Regions from separate parts of the Pseudarthrobacter sp. alpha12b genome, predicted to be linked through region 1. Evidence: predicted binding sites of a transcription regulator. Region 1 holds the regulator's gene; the other holds the start of a gene.
What was found. The regulator HrcA, encoded in region 1, represses chaperone genes, less so after heat shock. The targets are predictions, from matches to a motif close to TTNGCACTCGNNNNNNNCGAGTGCNAA.

Region 1 (8,303 bases):
CCCTCGAAAAACTCATGCTCAACGACGCAGCACTGGTGTATGAACCGGAGACCTCTGCTGCTCTGGGCTTCGGCTTCCGTGTGGGCTTCCTGGGCCTGCTGCACCTTGAGATCACCCGCGAACGCCTGGAACGCGAATACAACCTGGACCTCATCTCCACGGCACCCAACGTGGAATACGAGGTGACCCTGGAGGACAAGAAGGTGGTCCGCGTGACCAACCCCAGCGAATACCCCACGGGCAAGATCGCAGAGGTGCGCGAACCGATGGTCTCCGCGACCATCCTGGCCCCCAACGAGTTCGTCGGCGCCATCATGGAGCTGTGCCAGTCACGCCGCGGCGTGATGGGCGGCATGGACTACCTTTCCGAGGACCGGGTGGAAATCCGTTACCGCCTGCCGCTGGCGGAAATCGTCTTCGACTTCTTCGACATCCTGAAGTCAAAGACCCGTGGCTACGGCTCCCTGGACTGGAAAGCCGACGGCGAACAGGTTGCCGACCTTGTGAAGGTCGATATCATGCTCCAGGGCGAACAAGTGGACGCCTTCAGTGCCATCACCCACCGGGACAAGGCCTATGCCTACGGCGTGATGATGACCGGGAAGCTCCGCGAACTCATCCCGCGGCAGCAGTTCGAGGTGCCCATCCAGGCGGCCATCGGCTCCAGGATCATCGCCCGCGAAAGCATCAGGGCCATCCGCAAGGACGTGCTTGCCAAGTGCTACGGCGGTGACATCTCACGAAAGCGCAAGCTGCTGGAGAAGCAAAAAGAAGGCAAGAAGCGCATGAAAATGGTGGGAACGGTGGAGGTTCCGCAGGAAGCGTTCATCGCGGCCCTCACCACCGACGAATCAAAGGACAAGGCCAAGAAGAAGTGACCACCGCGCAGGCGGGGACCCGCTGATGCCCAGCGTCCTTCCCCTTGGCGACCCGGCGCCGTCGGACGGTCTGCTGCCTGCACAGGCAGCGGACGGTGCGGCGGCCCGGGCCTTTGGCCTGTACGTCCACATTCCGTTCTGCGCCGTGCGCTGCGGGTACTGCGACTTCAACACCTACACCGCCACGGAACTGGGCGGCGGCGCGTCACAGGACGCCTACGCCCAAACCGCTGTGTCGGAAGTTTCCCTGGCCGGCACCGTGATGGCACGGTCCGGGCTGCCGGAGCGGAAGCTCAGCACAGTCTTTTTCGGGGGCGGCACGCCCACCCTGCTGCCGGCTGATGACCTTGCCCTGATCCTTCGCGCTGCCGTCGGCCAGTGGGGCATCGAGGACGGCGCCGAGGTGACCACCGAAGCCAACCCCGATTCGGTCACCCCCGAATCGCTCGCCGTCCTCAAGGATGCGGGGTTCACCAGGGTCTCCTTCGGGATGCAGTCCGCCGTCCCGCACGTGCTCAAGGTCCTGGACCGCACCCACACCCCCAGCAGGGTTCCGCAGGTGGTGCAGTGGGCACGGGAGGCCGGACTGGATGTCAGCCTGGACCTGATTTACGGCACGCCGGGGGAGTCGCTGGCCGACTGGCGCCACTCCCTGGAGACTGCCCTCTCCTACCAGCCGGACCACATCAGCGCCTACGCCCTGATTGTCGAGGACGGGACCAAGCTGGCCGCGCAGATGCGCCGCGGTGAGGTGCCGGGAATTGACGACGACGACCACGCCGACAAGTACGAACTCGCCGACCAGCTCATCACCGAAGCCGGACTCGGCTGGTATGAGGTCAGCAACTGGGCGCGGAGCCCGGAACACGCGTGCCGCCACAACCTGGCCTACTGGCGTGGCGACGACTGGTGGGGCATCGGCCCGGGCGCACATTCGCACGTGGGCGGGGTGCGCTGGTGGAACGTGAAGCACCCGTCCGCTTATGCGAACCGCCTGTCCCAGGGGCTGTCGCCCGCGGCGGGCAGGGAGACGCTGGATGCCGAAACCAGGAACCTGGAGCGGGTGATGCTGGAAGCGCGTCTTCAGTCAGGGCTTGAAGTCTCCACTCTCAGCGCAGCCGGACGGCACGAAGTGGCCGGCCTGATCGCTGACGGCCTGGTGGAACCTGTCGCTGCTTTCCAGGGCCGCCTGGTCCTCACGCTCAAGGGCAGGCTCCTCGCGGACGCGGTAGTCCGGCGTATCCTGCCCGACTGACCGGGCCCACGCCCGTCGGATCCTCCCCGCGGGCCGGTGGCCCGGGCGAGGGAGGAGCGGCTACTTAATCCAGCGCAGGTTGTACTGGTAGCGGTGCGGCTGGCCCTTGTTGACGTGGATCCCTGCTGCCACGGAGAAGCAGGTGAGCGCCACCCAGATCAGGGTGGCGATGACCGCGAAGATGTTTCCCACATAGGGGATGAACACCAGGATGTTGGCCAGCACGGCGGCGATGGTGGGCGGCAGGCTGAAGTTCAGCGCTTCCTTCGACTCCTGCGCGGTGAACGGTCCGCGGTCCCGGAAGATCAGGTAGATCAGCAGGGACGGAATGCACCCCAGGATCCCGCCGAAGTGGGCCAGCGTGGCCCATTGGCGGTCTTCGCTGGCCGTGAGCGGCAGCGCATTGGCGGGGACGCCATGGTACTCGGAGCGGCCCTGGCCGTCCCTGTGATCACGTGCGTTTTCTGCCACAGTCTGTTCCTTCGGAGGTGCAAGTGGTGCTGACTTCATGTATGGGCGCGGTGTGCAGCGGCCTTGGGAAAAGGCGCTGCACTACCAAGAATACTGGCTCCGGGGCCGGTGCCCGGCCTTCAGGGGGCGGTGAGGAAGTCGATGACTTCCTCAACCCGCCCCAGCAGGGACGCTTCCAGGTCCGCGTACGTACGTACCGCACCCAGCAGTTTCTGCCATCCCAGGCCGATGTCCTCCTTGGTGGCGTGCGGCCAGCCAAAGGCCTTCAGGATTCCGGTCTTCCAGTCCTGTCCGCGGGGCACGGCGGGCCATTTTTCGATGCCCAGGACAGCGGGGCGGATCGCCTGCCAGACGTCCACATAGGGGTGGCCGACGATCAGGACATTTCCGGCCGCGCCGGGGGATGCCATGACGGCGTCGGCTATGCGGGACTCCTTGGAGTCGGGGACAAGGTGGTCCACAAGCACGCCGAGGCGACGGCCCGGACCCGGTTTGAAGCCGGCAACTGCAGCGGCGAGGTCGTCAATGCCGTGCAGGGGTTCGACGACGATGCCTTCCACCCGAAGGTCGTCTCCCCAGACCTTTTCCACCAGTTCGGCATCGTGCTTGCCCTCCACCCAGATGCGGCTTGCCTTGGCGACCTGGGCCCGCTGGCCGGCGACCCGGACGGAGCCTGAGGCTGTCCTGCCGGCGGCAGGGCCGGCGGTTGCCGGCCGGGGAGCGGGAGGCATCAGCCGGATGGGCCGGCCCTCAAGGAGGAAACCGAAGCCGAGCTTGAAGGACCGGGACTTCCCGCGGCGGTCCTCCAGTGCCACGACGTGCATGCCGCCGGACTTTTCCACCCGTGTGACGGCGCCGACCCAGCCTGACTGGACATCCTCGAGCACCATGCCACGTTCCACCGGCACCTCGGGCAATTCCGCCTTGGCCGGGGCGGATATGCCGCGGGGCCCCCAGTTTTGGTAATCCATGGATTCGATCCGCCTAGCGCTAGGTCCTCCGCACCGGAATTTCGCCCGGAGCGGTACCAATGCTAACAACGGGCCGAGGCATAATAGACTGTTAGCACTTAGGCATGTCGAGTGCTAACACTGGTGGCACCTGGCGGGGTTGGCGCCCCGGACCATGGATGGAGGTGGAGAGTGAGCGAGCCACGCAAACTGGAAGTGCTGCGGGCCATCGTTGAGGACTACGTCCACTCCCGCGAACCGGTCGGGTCAAAGGCCCTGGTCGAGCGGCATCATCTGGGGGTTTCCAGCGCAACCATCCGCAATGACATGGCGGCCCTTGAAGACGAGGGACTGATCACGGCCCCGCACACCAGTGCGGGGCGGATTCCCACGGACAAGGGTTACCGGCTCTTTGTCGACCAGATCTCGGCAGTCAAGCCCCTGTCGGCAGCGGAGCGCCGGGCCATCCAGTCCCTGCTGGAAGGCGCAGACGACCTCGACGACGTCCTGGACCGCACCGTCCGGCTGCTGTCGCAGCTGACCAACCAGGTGGCTGTGGTCCAGTATCCGCACCTCAGCAAGGCTCTGGTGCGCCACATCGAATTCGTGCTCCTGGCCCCCCGCAAGGTGCTGGTGGTGCTGATTGCCAACAGCGGCAAGGTGGAGCAGCGTGTCATCGACGTCGGCCAGGACCTTGGCGACGACGCACTGGCCGCGCTCCGTACCCGCTTCCTTGCCGCGCTGGCCGGAACTCCGTTGAGCCAGCTGGCCAAGGCGCTCCCCGCCGTCGTAGCCGGAACTGCGCACGGCCAGCGCCAGGCCGCGCACGCGCTGGCGCATGGACTGGAGGGCCTGGCACAAAACACCAGGGAGGACCGGATGGTCATGGCCGGAACGGCGAACCTGGCCAGGTCCAACGTGGATTTCCCCCTCAGCATCGGCCCCGTGCTCGAGGCACTGGAGGAGCAGGTGGTGATGCTGCGGCTGTTGAGCGAAATGGCCCAGGACCATCGGGGAGTGGCTGTCAGTATCGGAAGGGAAAACCCATATGACGGCCTTGCCGAAGCCTCCGTGGTGGCCACCGGCTACGGCCCGGACAGTGCCGCGAAGGTAGGGATCCTCGGCCCAACCAGGATGGACTATCCCACCACCATGGCCGCCGTCAGGGCTGTGGCCCGCTACCTTTCCAGGATTTTGGGGCCCTGACTCTTCGCCGCCGGAGCCTTTTCCGGACCGGAACAGAGAGCGGGGCCGCCCAAACTGAACGCAGTACAACAAGGAAGAGATACGAACTTTGAGCAGCCACTATGACGTCCTTGGAGTCTCACCCGAAGCTACGGGCGAAGAGATCAAAAAGGCCTACCGCAAACTGGCCCGCACCCTTCACCCGGACGTAAACCCCGGTGCGGACGCTTCAGAACGCTTCAAGGCGGTAACTCACGCCTACGAGGTCCTTTCCGACCCCCAAAAGCGGAGGATCTACGACACCACGGGCAACGAGAACGGCACGGACAACGGCTTCGGCGGTGCCGGTTACGCAGGCCAGGGCTTCGCATTCCAGGACATCTTCGACACCTTCTTCGGCGCCGGGGGCACCTCCGGCCCGGCTTCCCGCGTCCGCCGTGGCCAGGACGCCCTCATCAGCGTCCGGATCGACCTTCGCGACGCCGTGTTCGGCGTGAACAAGAAGCTCGAAGTGGACACTGCCGTGGTCTGCCCCACCTGTGACGGATCCTGCTGCCGGCCCGGCACCCACCCCGAACGCTGCGACATCTGCGGCGGCAGCGGCCAGGTCCAGCGGGCCGTGCGCTCCATCCTGGGCCAGGTCATGACGGCCGCCCCCTGCGGAACCTGCGAAGGCTTCGGCACGGTCATCAAGGATCCCTGCAACGAATGCAGCGGCCAGGGCCGTATCCGCAGCCGGCGGTCGCTGACCATCAAGGTTCCCGCCGGTGTGGCCACCGGAACCCGGATCCAGCTCGCCGGGCAGGGCGAAGCCGGACCTGCAGGCGGACCGGCCGGTGACCTGTACGTGGAAATCCGCGTCAACAATGACGCCACCTACGTACGGGAAGGCGATGACCTGCACGCCACCCTGCACATCCCCATGACGGCGGCTGCACTGGGCACGGACGTCAGCCTGGAAACGTTCGACGGCACCCAGGACATCGACGTCAAGCCCGGAACACAGTCCGGCGAGATCATCACCCTGCGCGGCCTGGGTGTCACGCACCTGAGGGGATACGGCCGCGGGGACCTGAAGGTCCACCTCCAGGTGGACACGCCGGCCAAGCTCGACCCGGCACAGGAGGACCTCCTCCGGCAGCTCGCCAAGCTCCGCGGCGAACAGATCACCGAGGGCAAGCTCGCCGCCAGCGGCGGCATGTTCGCCAAGCTCCGGGACCGGCTCGGTAACCTGTAGCGGTGAGCAACCCCGTCTTCTTCACCTCCGCCGGTTCACTGGCGGGCATGGTGCCCGGCCAACTCTTTGTCCTGGAAGGGCCAGAGGCCCGGCATGCTGTGACCGTCAAACGCCTGTCTCCGGGCGAGGCGGTGGACATTGTCGACGGCGCCGGCGCCCGCATGAGCGGAAAGGTCGTCTCCGCCGCGTCCTCGGGACTTGAAGTGGAGTGCGGCGCACTGGTAGTGGAAGACAGGCCGGACGTCCGGCTGGTGCTGGTTCAGGCCCTGGCGAAGGGCGACCGCGACGAACTGGCCATTGAAACGGCCACCGAGCTGGGCATCGATGCCGTCATTCCCTGGCAGTCGGAACGGTCCATTGTCCGCTGGAAAGGTGACAGGGCCGCCCGCGCCCATGCCAAGTGGGAGTCCACCGTGGCCGCCGCCGCCAAACAGGCGCGGCGCGCCTGGATTCCCGAGGTCCGGGCCGCCGTCGATACTGCCGGGCTTTCCGCCGCCGTGGAGGGTGCAGACCTGGCCGTCATCCTCCACGAAGATGCCGTGCGTCCGCTGCGGACCGTCCTGGAAGCGTGGCAGGGGAGTGGGCACGAGGGGATCCGGGAAGTCCTGCTGATCGTCGGCCCGGAAGGCGGAATCAGCCCGCGGGAAGTAACGAAACTCTGCGACAAAGGCGCTGTGACCGCCCTGTTGGGGCACCACGTCCTGCGGTCATCCACGGCCGGCCCTGCCGCCGTCGTGCTTGCAAGCGACATCCTTGGCCGGTGGGCGGTTACCTGACCTTGAAGGACCGGGTGTCCTCGTTGCGGTCCGGCTCCCCGCCGGAACCTGCCTGCGCCACCCGGAGCTCATAGTCGCCGGCCGGCAGGTTCAGTGCCAGCGTAAAGACGCCCGCCTGCCCCTGCCCGGCGCCGGCCGTGGTTTCACCGGTCAGGAACGGGGCCTTGCTGCCGCCGTCCCCGGACTGCAGGATCTGCCAGCGGAGCTTTGCTCCCGGCGACGTGCTGCGGCCGGTGATCTTTACGCTGCCGGCAGGCACCTCGGTGTTTTCCTGCGGATCAATGATCCACACCGGCGCCACCAGCCCGGCAGCACGGGTCATCAGTGCGCCCAGCTGGACTTTTCCGAACGCGACGTAGTCCGTGTGGCCGTCTACGAGGATCCGCACCCGGATCTGCTGCCCTGTGTCGATCAGGCCCGAGCTGGCGGCGGCGGCAGTTGCCGTGTAGATCAGCTGTTGGATGGCGCGGGCGGCCATGTCGGCGTCGAGGTTGCTGTTGAAGGCGTCAGCCGAGACGTCGACCGTGATGACGTCCTTGCCCGAAATGGAGGTGGCAAGTTTGTCCGGGTTCTGCCAGGGCGTAAAGAAGTCCGGGTCCAGCGGCTTCTCCGACATCATGGCGCGCAGTGCCCGCGTCACCGGGTTCTCCTGTTCCGGGACGTCGCGGAATTCACGGTAGAGGAAGATGTTCCCGCCGCTGCGGCCAATCCAGTACACCGGGGCCTTATTGGAGGACTGGGTGGTCTCCAGAGGGGCGCTGGTGGCGGGCGCGTCCGGCATGGTGCCGCCTGTGGCCGGGACTGAGGCGGAGGTGACGGAGGGCGTTGGTCCGTTCTCGGCGGTGCAGGCTGCAAGGGCGGGAACGAGCACCAGGATTCCTGCGAGGACGGCAGGGCGCACTCGGCCCATCGGTCGTCCTGCCCGTTCGGGCACAGAGGTTTCCGGCACTGTCCTGCCTAGTCCTTTCCTGGCGTGGCGGGCCGATCCCCCTGGCGGCCTGGCGTTCCAGCAGACGCTGGATTTCCAGCATTGCACAGGGGATGGTGCCTCCAGCCGCTCTTGGGCCTCCCTGGCCGTAACTGCAACGGGAACGATATGAGGCCGATATGAAGTTGATACCTAACGCTGGATTCTTACCCGTTTGGGGGTCCACTTCCCTGGCTGATGGGACGGTGCCGCGCCCGGCCGGGTGACCGGCCTGGTATCCGGTCCAGTGCCCGGTCAGGGCGGGTGCTGGCGTAAGATAAAGGGATCGCTGGGCAAGGAGCACCGTGCAACGGGCGCCGGCATCAGCCAAAGCAAACAAATGATGTCGATCTTCGAGGGGACCACGGGCCTGCGGGCCAGCACCATGACTGAATCAGCAAATGGTAAGCGCCGGCTCAACACGGGCGACGGCAGTCCGGGGGAATTCCCGCACTCCCTGCCCGGCATCCGGACCGAAGTAGTCCTCTTTGAGAACTCCGACCAAATGGTTCAGTCGCTCGGCAGCCATGACGAGGCGCTGCGGTTCATCGAAGAGCAGTTCCCGGACGTCAACTTCCATGCCC
Region 2 (8,303 bases), 1.6 Mb from region 1:
CTGACGGCCTGCCCAAGACCGAACCGCTGACCCCTGCGCAGCTTCGGCAGGATGCTGCCGCCAAGAGAATGCTGCGCCGCCTGGTGCAGGGTGAGAATCCTCCCACCGCTCCCTTGAGCATCGTGGACCGGCTGGCGGGCAGCCCATATGCCAACCCCACCATCCAGGTGGGCGGCGTAGACACGTCCGCCCGCAAGACTCTGGACTTCGCCCTGCATCTGGCTGAGACCATGTTCCGCTATGGCGCCGGCGCCCTGGAGGTGGAGACCAGCATCATTGCCGTCACCGCGGCGCTGGGGCTGAAGAACATTGAGGTGGACATCACCAACCAGTCCGTGGGCATCAACTATGCCCCCAAGGACCAGACACCCATCGCTCTGCTGCGTGTGGTGCGCTCCTGGACCAACAACTACGCCGGCCTGGCCAAGGTGCACCAGCTGGTCACGGAGATCGTGGCCGGCGGTGTGGGCCGTGATGAAGCGATCCGCAGGCTCAACGAGGCCATCACCAGCCCCAAGCCATACCCGCGCTGGATGGTCACGGCGGCGTTCGGTGTTTTCGCGGCAGTGTTCGTCGGAGTGCTGGGCGGCGGTGTCGTATCTTCGGCGATTGCCTTCGTGGCCAATATCGGCATCAGCCTGCTGGCACGGCAGCTGGGACGCTGGCGGGTACCGGACTTCTTCATCACGGCCAGCTGCTCCTTTGTGGTCACCATCCTGGCCCTGCTGCTCTGGCAGTTCGGCCTCACCGCTTCGCCATCCATCGTGGTGGTGGGCGGCATCCTGCTGCTCCTGCCCACCGGCCGCCTGGTGTCCTCGGTGCAGGACGCCATCAACGGCTTCCCGGTGACGGCGGCCGGGCGGTTCCTGTCCACGCTGCTGACCTTCGGCGCGATCGTGGCAGGAATCGCTGTTGCGTTCGTGGTGGGGGAGCTGACCGGGCTGCAGCGGATCGACGTCACGCAGACCTTCCCGCCCGCCTACGATCTGTGGGTCCTGATCGTCTTCGTTGCCGCTGCGGTGATGGCCATCGGCATCACGGAACAGACCACCTGGAAGCTCCTGGTGCCCACGGCAGCCGTTGGCGTGGCAGGCTACCTGGTGCTGCTCGGCTGCGGCCTGCTGGGAATCGGGGACCGTTTTGCCCCTGCCATTGCCGCCGTCGTCATCGGCCTGCTGGCACGGGTGGTGGCCCTGCGGATGGGTGCGCCGCAGCTGGTGGTGGCAGTTCCCGCGGCACTGATCCTGCTGCCGGGCCTGACGATCTTCCGGTCCATGTACGTGCTCACTGTTGAAGAATCCGAAATCCTGGCAGGCGCCGGAGGGATGCTCAGTGCCGGGGCTATTGTGCTGGGCACGGCCGGCGGGATCGTCCTGGGCGACGTGCTGGCCCGTCCGCTGACCCGCAGCCTGGCGAGCAACGAGCGGCGCCGGGCCCGGCGCCGCTAGGCCCGGCCCCCAAGCGCCAGCCCGACTAGATCTGGCCCACCGGGAGTTTCTTTTCGGCCTGGAACATGTCCTCTACCCGGCCCTGCGCCCAGTACCCGGAGAGGGACACCTGCCGGCGTTCCAGGCCCCGCTGCTTGAACAGGATTTCGCGCAGTGCCTTCATGTAGCCGCGTTCGCCGTGGGCAAAGACATCCACGGTGCCGCCGGGCCATTCTGCGTCCGCCACTGCGTTGACCAGCAGGTCGCTGGATCCCGCCGGAGCGCCGTTGCGCGGCAGCCAGGTGATGTCCAGCCCTGCCGGGGCGGAGATGGGCTGGATATCGGCCTCGGAGCCCACCTCCAGGAAGGCCAGCCCGGTTGCCCCTGCCGGCAGGGCCTCGATGCACGCGGCGATGGCGGGCAGCGCCGCCTCATCACCGGCAAACAGGTACCAGTCCGCTTCCGGGTTCGGGTTGAACGCGCCGCCCGGACCGGTGAACGTGAGCGTCTCACCGGGCTGGGCCCTGGCCGCCCATGGACCTGCGAGGCCTTCGTCGCCATGGACCACGAAGTCGATAGCGAGCTCCCGGGCCTCCGGGTCCACCCAGCGCAGCGTATAGGTGCGGGTGAAGGGCCACTGCTCGCGCGGCATGGTTTCCCGGACCGTCCAAAGGTCCAAGGGGGAGGGGTACTCCACGCCGGGCTGCGGAAAGACGATTTTCACGTAGCGGTCCACGAACCCGTTATTCACGAAATCGCTGAAGCCCTCCCCGCCGGCCACGATCCGGACCATGTGCGGGGACAACTGCTCCTTGCGCAGCACGGTGAGGTTGACCTGCGGGCGGCTCTTCTTGGTTGCGCTGGTGTCGGCGGGGACAGTGCTCATAAGGCAAGCCTAGCTAGGGCGACGGCGGGAGTTCCCACGTTACGTCCGGCGCACCTTGATCCCGGAGTAACTGGTTCACGCGGCTGAACGGCCTGGAACCAAAGAACCCGCGGGAGGCGGACAACGGACTGGGGTGAGGGCTGGAGACGGCGGGGGTACCGGCCAGCAGCGGCCGGACAGCCTCAGCCTCCTTGCCCCACAGCACGGCCACCAGGGGTACTCCTGACCCGTCCGGGGACTTGCGGCCGGCCAGTGCGGTGATTGCCGCCGTCGTAATTTCCTCCCAGCCCTTGCCGCGGTGTGAGCCAGCCGCCCCGGCCCTGACCGTGAGCACCCGGTTCAGGAGCAGCACGCCCTGCTCCGCCCACGGGGACAGGTCGCCATGGACGCGCGGGGGGATGCCCAGGTCCGATTCCAGCTCCCGGTAGATATTCACCAGGCTGCGGGGGATGGGGCGGGTGTGCGGGTCGACGGAAAAGGACAGGCCGACCGCGTGTCCCGGCGTGGGATAAGGGTCCTGCCCGACAATGAGGACCTTCACGCCGGCCAGCGGCTGGCGGAAGGCCCGCAGGACGTTCGACGGCGGCGGCAGGAGCTGGTGCCCTGCCGCCTCCTCAGCAGCCAGGAAGGCCAGGACGGAGCGGAGCTTGCCTTCCACACCCTGCAGTGCCGCGGCCCAGTCCGGAGCCATCAGCTCTTCCATCGGCATCTCCGCCAGGTCAGCGAAGCGGAGGGTGTCCGCCGGGTCCTGCTGCAGCTCAAACAGCGCATCCGATTCAAACATCGTTCCATTCTTGCAGGAGCCCGGCGCGAACCGGCCCCGCGTCCCTGGCGGCTGCGGACCAGCGCAAATGACACTGCTGTTATTCGGCGGCTAGCATAGGGGTGAGACATTTACCGTAACCAGCGAAGGAGTGCGCCGTGGCGGAACCGGCCCGGGAACACCTGCCGGAGCAGGATCCACGGAAGTCCCTCCTGGCGGATTTCAGCCTTCGTGAGTCCTCCCTTTCCGAGCGCGAACAGCAGATGCTGGCACTGGAACGGCAGTGGTGGAAGTACGCAGGGGCCAAGGAACAGGCCATCAGGGACTTGTTTGACCTCTCCGCAACCCACTATTACCAGCTCCTCAATGCACTGATTGACCGCGAGGATGCCCTGGCCCACGATCCCATGCTGGTCAAGAGATTGCGTAGACTACGTACGTCGCGCCACCGTGCACGTACTGCCCGGCGCCTGGGATCCGACGCTTAAGACGCCCCAGGCCGGGACAACAGCCGCAATCAACAAGGATGTCCTTCCACCATGACCAGATACGCCCGCGATGAATTCGACAAGGTCCCGGAGGCCGCGTCGCGACAAGGTGTCCACCGGACGGCTTCGGCCCCGTCCCGCGTGCGGCTGTGGCCAATCCTGGCGGTGGGTATGGCAGCCCTCGCCATTGGGTTGGTGTCCTTCCTGATACTCCCCAAACTTGGCTTCAACACCACCGCCAGCCAGGTATCGGCAAGCGTGGAGTCAGCTCCGCTGGCCGGAACCGGGTCCACGCCTTCGGCCACGCAGGCTGCGGCTTCCACCCCTACTGATGCCCCGGCTCCGTCCGCCTCTGCCGGCCCCACCCAGAGCGACGAGCCCGGGTCCGCACCTACGGCCTCTGCCACGCAGCAGGCCGCGGCCGACAGGACCCAGGCAGTTGCCATCTACAACGCCGCCGGCACTGCGGGGCTGGCCAGCCGGGTAGGCGGAACTGTCCAGGTTGACGGCTGGCGGCTCGGGCAGGTGGGCAACTGGTCCGGGGCCCCGCAAAAATCCTCCGTGATTTTCTACGCCGGCCCCCAGCAGCTGGCAAGTGCCCAGGCGCTCGCCGGGCTGCTGAACATCCCCACCGTGGTGAGCAGCACCGAATTCCAGGCACCGCTGGTAGTGGTCCTGGGCCCAGGTTACCGGTAGCCGTACGCCGTCCAGTCACGCCGGTCCGGTCTCCACCTGGCCCCCAACGGAAAGAGTTGTTCATCATGGCACTGGGAACCGTCAAATGGTTCAACGCCGAAAAGGGCTACGGCTTCATCACCGTTGACGGCTCCGGTGAGGATGTCTTTGTCCACTGGTCCGCCATCGAGGGAGAGGGGTACCGCGCCCTGGACGAGGGCCAGCGGGTACAACTGGACGTCGGCGAGGGCGAAAAAGGCCCGCAGGCAGAAAACGTCCGGCCCGCGCAGTGATGCCGGTTCACCGCCCCGGAGCCCGCGTCCTTGCCGTTTCCCTGGCTGCGGTTCTTTCGATGACGGCATGTGCCGGCACCGGCGGCAACGCCCGGGTGGAGCCGGCGGAGGCCTCCGGCGACGGCGTCCTCCGGGTGGGCCTGATCATGGACAACACCGGGGACAACGCCTTCCTTACTGCACCCCAGCTGGCCGCCGCCAAGCTGGCCGTCCAGGAAATCAACGCCGCCGGCGGGCACAAGGGCCGGCCGGTGGAACTGCTCCCGGTGCATGCTGAACGGGAAGCCGCAGGACAGGCGAATGACTTGGTTGCCGCCAAAGCGGACGTGGTCATCGGACCCACCGATTCCAGCCACGCGACCGCCGCTGTGGACGTCCTGTCCCACGCGCGCATACCGCTGATCTCGCCGGCCAACACCGCTGCCGCCCTCTCCGGAATTGCCAGCGGAGGCTACTATTTCCGCACCGCCCCGGCCGACGTCGCACAAGGCCCCGTGCTGGCAAAACTCGCCAAGGACGGCGGCGCTGCCACCATCAGCGTGCTGTACCAGGAAGGCTCCTACGGCAAGGACCTCTCGGCCGCCGTCACGGAGGCTGCGAAAAAATCCGGGCTCACGGTCCTGCCCGGAGCCGCTTTCAAGTCCGGCGCCGCCGCCGAAGCCGCACGCTCCGCCGGAAAAGCCAGACCGGATGCGGTGGTCCTGATCGCCCGCGAAGGCGCGCAGGGCGCCCTGGCCGAGCTGAACAATGCCGGCGTCAGCGGCTCGAAGATCATCCTCAGCGACGGCGCCTTCGCCCGCTACGGATCCGGGCTCGCGTCCAGGGTCCTGGAGGGCGCCCGCGCCGTCGTCCCCGGACAGCTGCCCACTGCCGCCTTCCAGGGAAAACTGCTGGCCGTGGACCCTGCCCTGAAGGACGTTTCGTACGCTGCTGAAACCTATGACGCCGTCACGCTGGCCGCCCTCGCGGCGGCACGTGCCCAGGACGACGCCGGGCGCTCCATTGCCGCCAACCTGGTTGCCGTCTCCGGAGGGACGGCAGGCTCCGGGGCCGGAGCGCCCCCGTGCCTCAGCTACAAGGAGTGCCTCGGCGGCCTTGCGGCCGGCCCGGACATCAATTACGACGGCGAATCAGGCCCGGTTGCCTTCGATTCCAACGGAGACATCACCACAGCGGTCTTCTCCGTATACACGTATGGAGCGGACAACAACCCAACTCTGTCCGGCCGGGAGACGGCTGGACACTCCGGCTGATCGCCCTTAGCGAAGCCGCCGCTTCCTGCGGCCCATCCGCGTCTTTTCGCTTGCACTCTCACCTGGGGAGTGCTAATTATTGACTTAGCACTCTGACGCACCGACTGCTAAAGCAACGCCTGGTTCCACCCGGCGGCGCGCGGCACCGGTCGAGGAGCGAAAGAAACACCTCACTTCAGTGAGATCCCCACCCGGAGGCATACAGAGGCTGCCGGCAAAAGGATCGTCCGTCGCGGGCACTGCAGCGAAGGTTCATTCTTAACGACTGTCCCGAAAGGACTACTGCCGTTATGGCCAAGATCATTGCATTTGATGAAGAGGCACGCCGCGGCCTTGAGCGTGGCCTGAACACCCTCGCCGACGCCGTTAAGGTCACCCTCGGCCCGCGTGGACGCAACGTCGTCCTCGAAAAGAAGTGGGGCGCCCCCACGATCACCAACGATGGTGTTTCCATCGCCAAGGAGATCGAGCTGGACGATCCTTACGAGAAGATCGGCGCAGAGCTGGTCAAGGAAGTTGCCAAGAAGACCGATGACGTTGCCGGTGACGGCACCACCACGGCAACCGTCCTGGCCCAGGCCCTGGTCAAGGAAGGCCTGCGCAACGTTGCAGCCGGCGCCGACCCGCTGTCCCTCAAGCGCGGCATCGAGAAGGCTGTTGACGCCGTCACCGCCGAGCTGCTGAACTCCGCCAAGGAAATCGAAACCAAGGAAGAGATCGCGGCCACCGCCTCCATCTCCGCCGGTGACGACGAGATCGGTGCCCTCATCGCCGAAGCCCTGGACAAGGTGGGCAAGGAAGGCGTCATTACGGTCGAGGAGTCCAACACCTTCGGCCTGGAACTGGAACTCACCGAAGGCATGCGCTTCGACAAGGGTTACATCTCCGCCTACTTCGTCACCGACGCTGAGCGCCAGGAAACGGTCCTCGAGGATCCGTACATCCTGATCGTCAACTCCAAAATCTCCAACGTCAAGGAACTGGTTGCTGTCCTGGAAAAGGTCATGCAGTCCAACAAGCCGCTGCTGATCATCGCCGAAGACATCGAGGGTGAGGCCCTGGCCACCCTGATCGTCAACAAGATCCGTGGCACCTTCAAGTCCGTCGCCGTCAAGGCTCCGGGCTTCGGTGACCGCCGCAAGGCCCAGCTCGCCGACATCGCCGTCCTCACCGGCGGCCAGGTCATCTCCGAGGAAGTCGGCCTGAAGCTGGAAACGGCTGGGCTGGAACTCCTGGGCCAGGCACGCAAGGTTGTTGTCACCAAGGACGAGACCACCATCGTCGAGGGTGCCGGCGACGCCGACCAGATCGCAGGCCGCGTTTCCCAGATCCGCGCCGAGATCGAAAACTCCGACTCCGACTACGACCGCGAGAAGCTGCAGGAGCGCCTGGCCAAGCTGGCCGGCGGCGTTGCAGTCATCAAGGCCGGTGCCGCAACCGAGGTTGAGCTCAAGGAGCGCAAGCACCGCATCGAAGACGCAGTGCGCAACGCCAAGGCTGCCGTTGAGGAAGGCATCGTCGCCGGTGGCGGCGTGGCCCTGATCCAGGCCGGCGCCAAGGCGTTCGCCAACCTGCAGCTGTCCGGCGACGAAGCAACCGGTGCGAACATCGTCCGCGTTGCCATCGACGCTCCGCTGAAGCAGATCGCCTTCAACGCCGGCCTCGAGCCCGGCGTCGTCGTCGACAAGGTCCGCGGCCTGCCCGCCGGCCACGGCCTGAACGCAGCCACCGGCGAGTACGTCGACCTGCTGGCCGCCGGCGTCAACGATCCCGTCAAGGTGACCCGCTCTGCCCTGCAGAACGCGGCCTCCATTGCCGGCCTCTTCCTCACCACCGAGGCAGTTGTTGCTGACAAGCCGGAGAAGAACGCTGCTCCTGCAGGCGGCGACGACATGGGTGGCATGGGCGGAATGGGCGGCTTCTAGCCCTTCCACCCGGGACCTGTCCCGCTGACATAGAGAATGCGGCCCCCTCGTTGCGAGGGGGCCGCATTCTTTGTATGCCTGCCAGGAGCCTGCCCGGGGAGTTACTTCCGCGCCGAATCCAGCATCCCTTGGACTTCCTTCTTGAAGGCTTCGGCCGCAGCCTGGGGGGTCAACCGGTCGTACAGCACTTCATCCGTGTAGCGCTTGATGACGTTCTGGACGCTTCCCGCACCCACCGGAGGAACCGGCGGCGCGTCCTTGATATCCGGTGCAATGTCTTTCAGGAACCCGACCACGGTGGTGTCGGCCGGCTTCAGCGAGGACGTGATGCCGGAAACGATTTCGCTGTTTGTGGGTACACCCCTGTCCGTCATCAGGATGGCGCCGGCCTCCGGGCTGTTGGTCAGATAGTTGATGAACTCCGCGGCCTCCTTGGGATGCTTTGAACGGGAGGAAGCGGACCAGAACATGGTGGGCTTGTAGTACATGCCGTTACTGGCCGATGCGCCGTCGACGCTCGGAGCCCGCAGCATCTTGATGCTGCTGCCGGTGGTGGCCTCGAGCGACCCAAGCTGGTTGGTCCACCACCAGGC

Region 2: a site for HrcA is predicted at 5,870-5,896, ahead of groL (chaperonin GroEL). Genes of this name have one in related genera too.

What each region holds. Positions count from the first base shown of each region.
Region 1 covers NZ_CP196746.1:1,420,358-1,428,660, reverse strand. The annotation lists gene lepA (translation elongation factor 4) at 1-878, shown strand, start outside; gene hemW (radical SAM family heme chaperone HemW) at 904-2,133, shown strand; gene ACTAQI_RS06420 (DUF4870 domain-containing protein) at 2,194-2,604, opposite strand; gene ACTAQI_RS06415 (DUF3097 domain-containing protein) at 2,724-3,575, opposite strand; gene hrcA (heat-inducible transcriptional repressor HrcA) at 3,747-4,760, shown strand; gene dnaJ (molecular chaperone DnaJ) at 4,849-5,976, shown strand; gene ACTAQI_RS06400 (16S rRNA (uracil(1498)-N(3))-methyltransferase) at 5,979-6,752, shown strand; gene ACTAQI_RS06395 (GerMN domain-containing protein) at 6,745-7,662, opposite strand; gene ACTAQI_RS06390 (PhoH family protein) at 8,105-8,303, shown strand, end outside.
Region 2 covers NZ_CP196746.1:4,494,738-4,503,040, forward strand. The annotation lists gene ACTAQI_RS20855 (threonine/serine ThrE exporter family protein) at 1-1,448, shown strand, start outside; gene ACTAQI_RS20860 (siderophore-interacting protein) at 1,474-2,313, opposite strand; gene ACTAQI_RS20865 (uracil-DNA glycosylase) at 2,327-3,097, opposite strand; gene ACTAQI_RS20870 (DUF3263 domain-containing protein) at 3,235-3,564, shown strand; gene ACTAQI_RS20875 (LytR C-terminal domain-containing protein) at 3,616-4,260, shown strand; gene ACTAQI_RS20880 (cold-shock protein) at 4,326-4,532, shown strand; gene ACTAQI_RS20885 (ABC transporter substrate-binding protein) at 4,532-5,785, shown strand; gene groL (chaperonin GroEL) at 6,076-7,710, shown strand; gene ACTAQI_RS20895 (ABC transporter substrate-binding protein) at 7,812-8,303, opposite strand, start outside.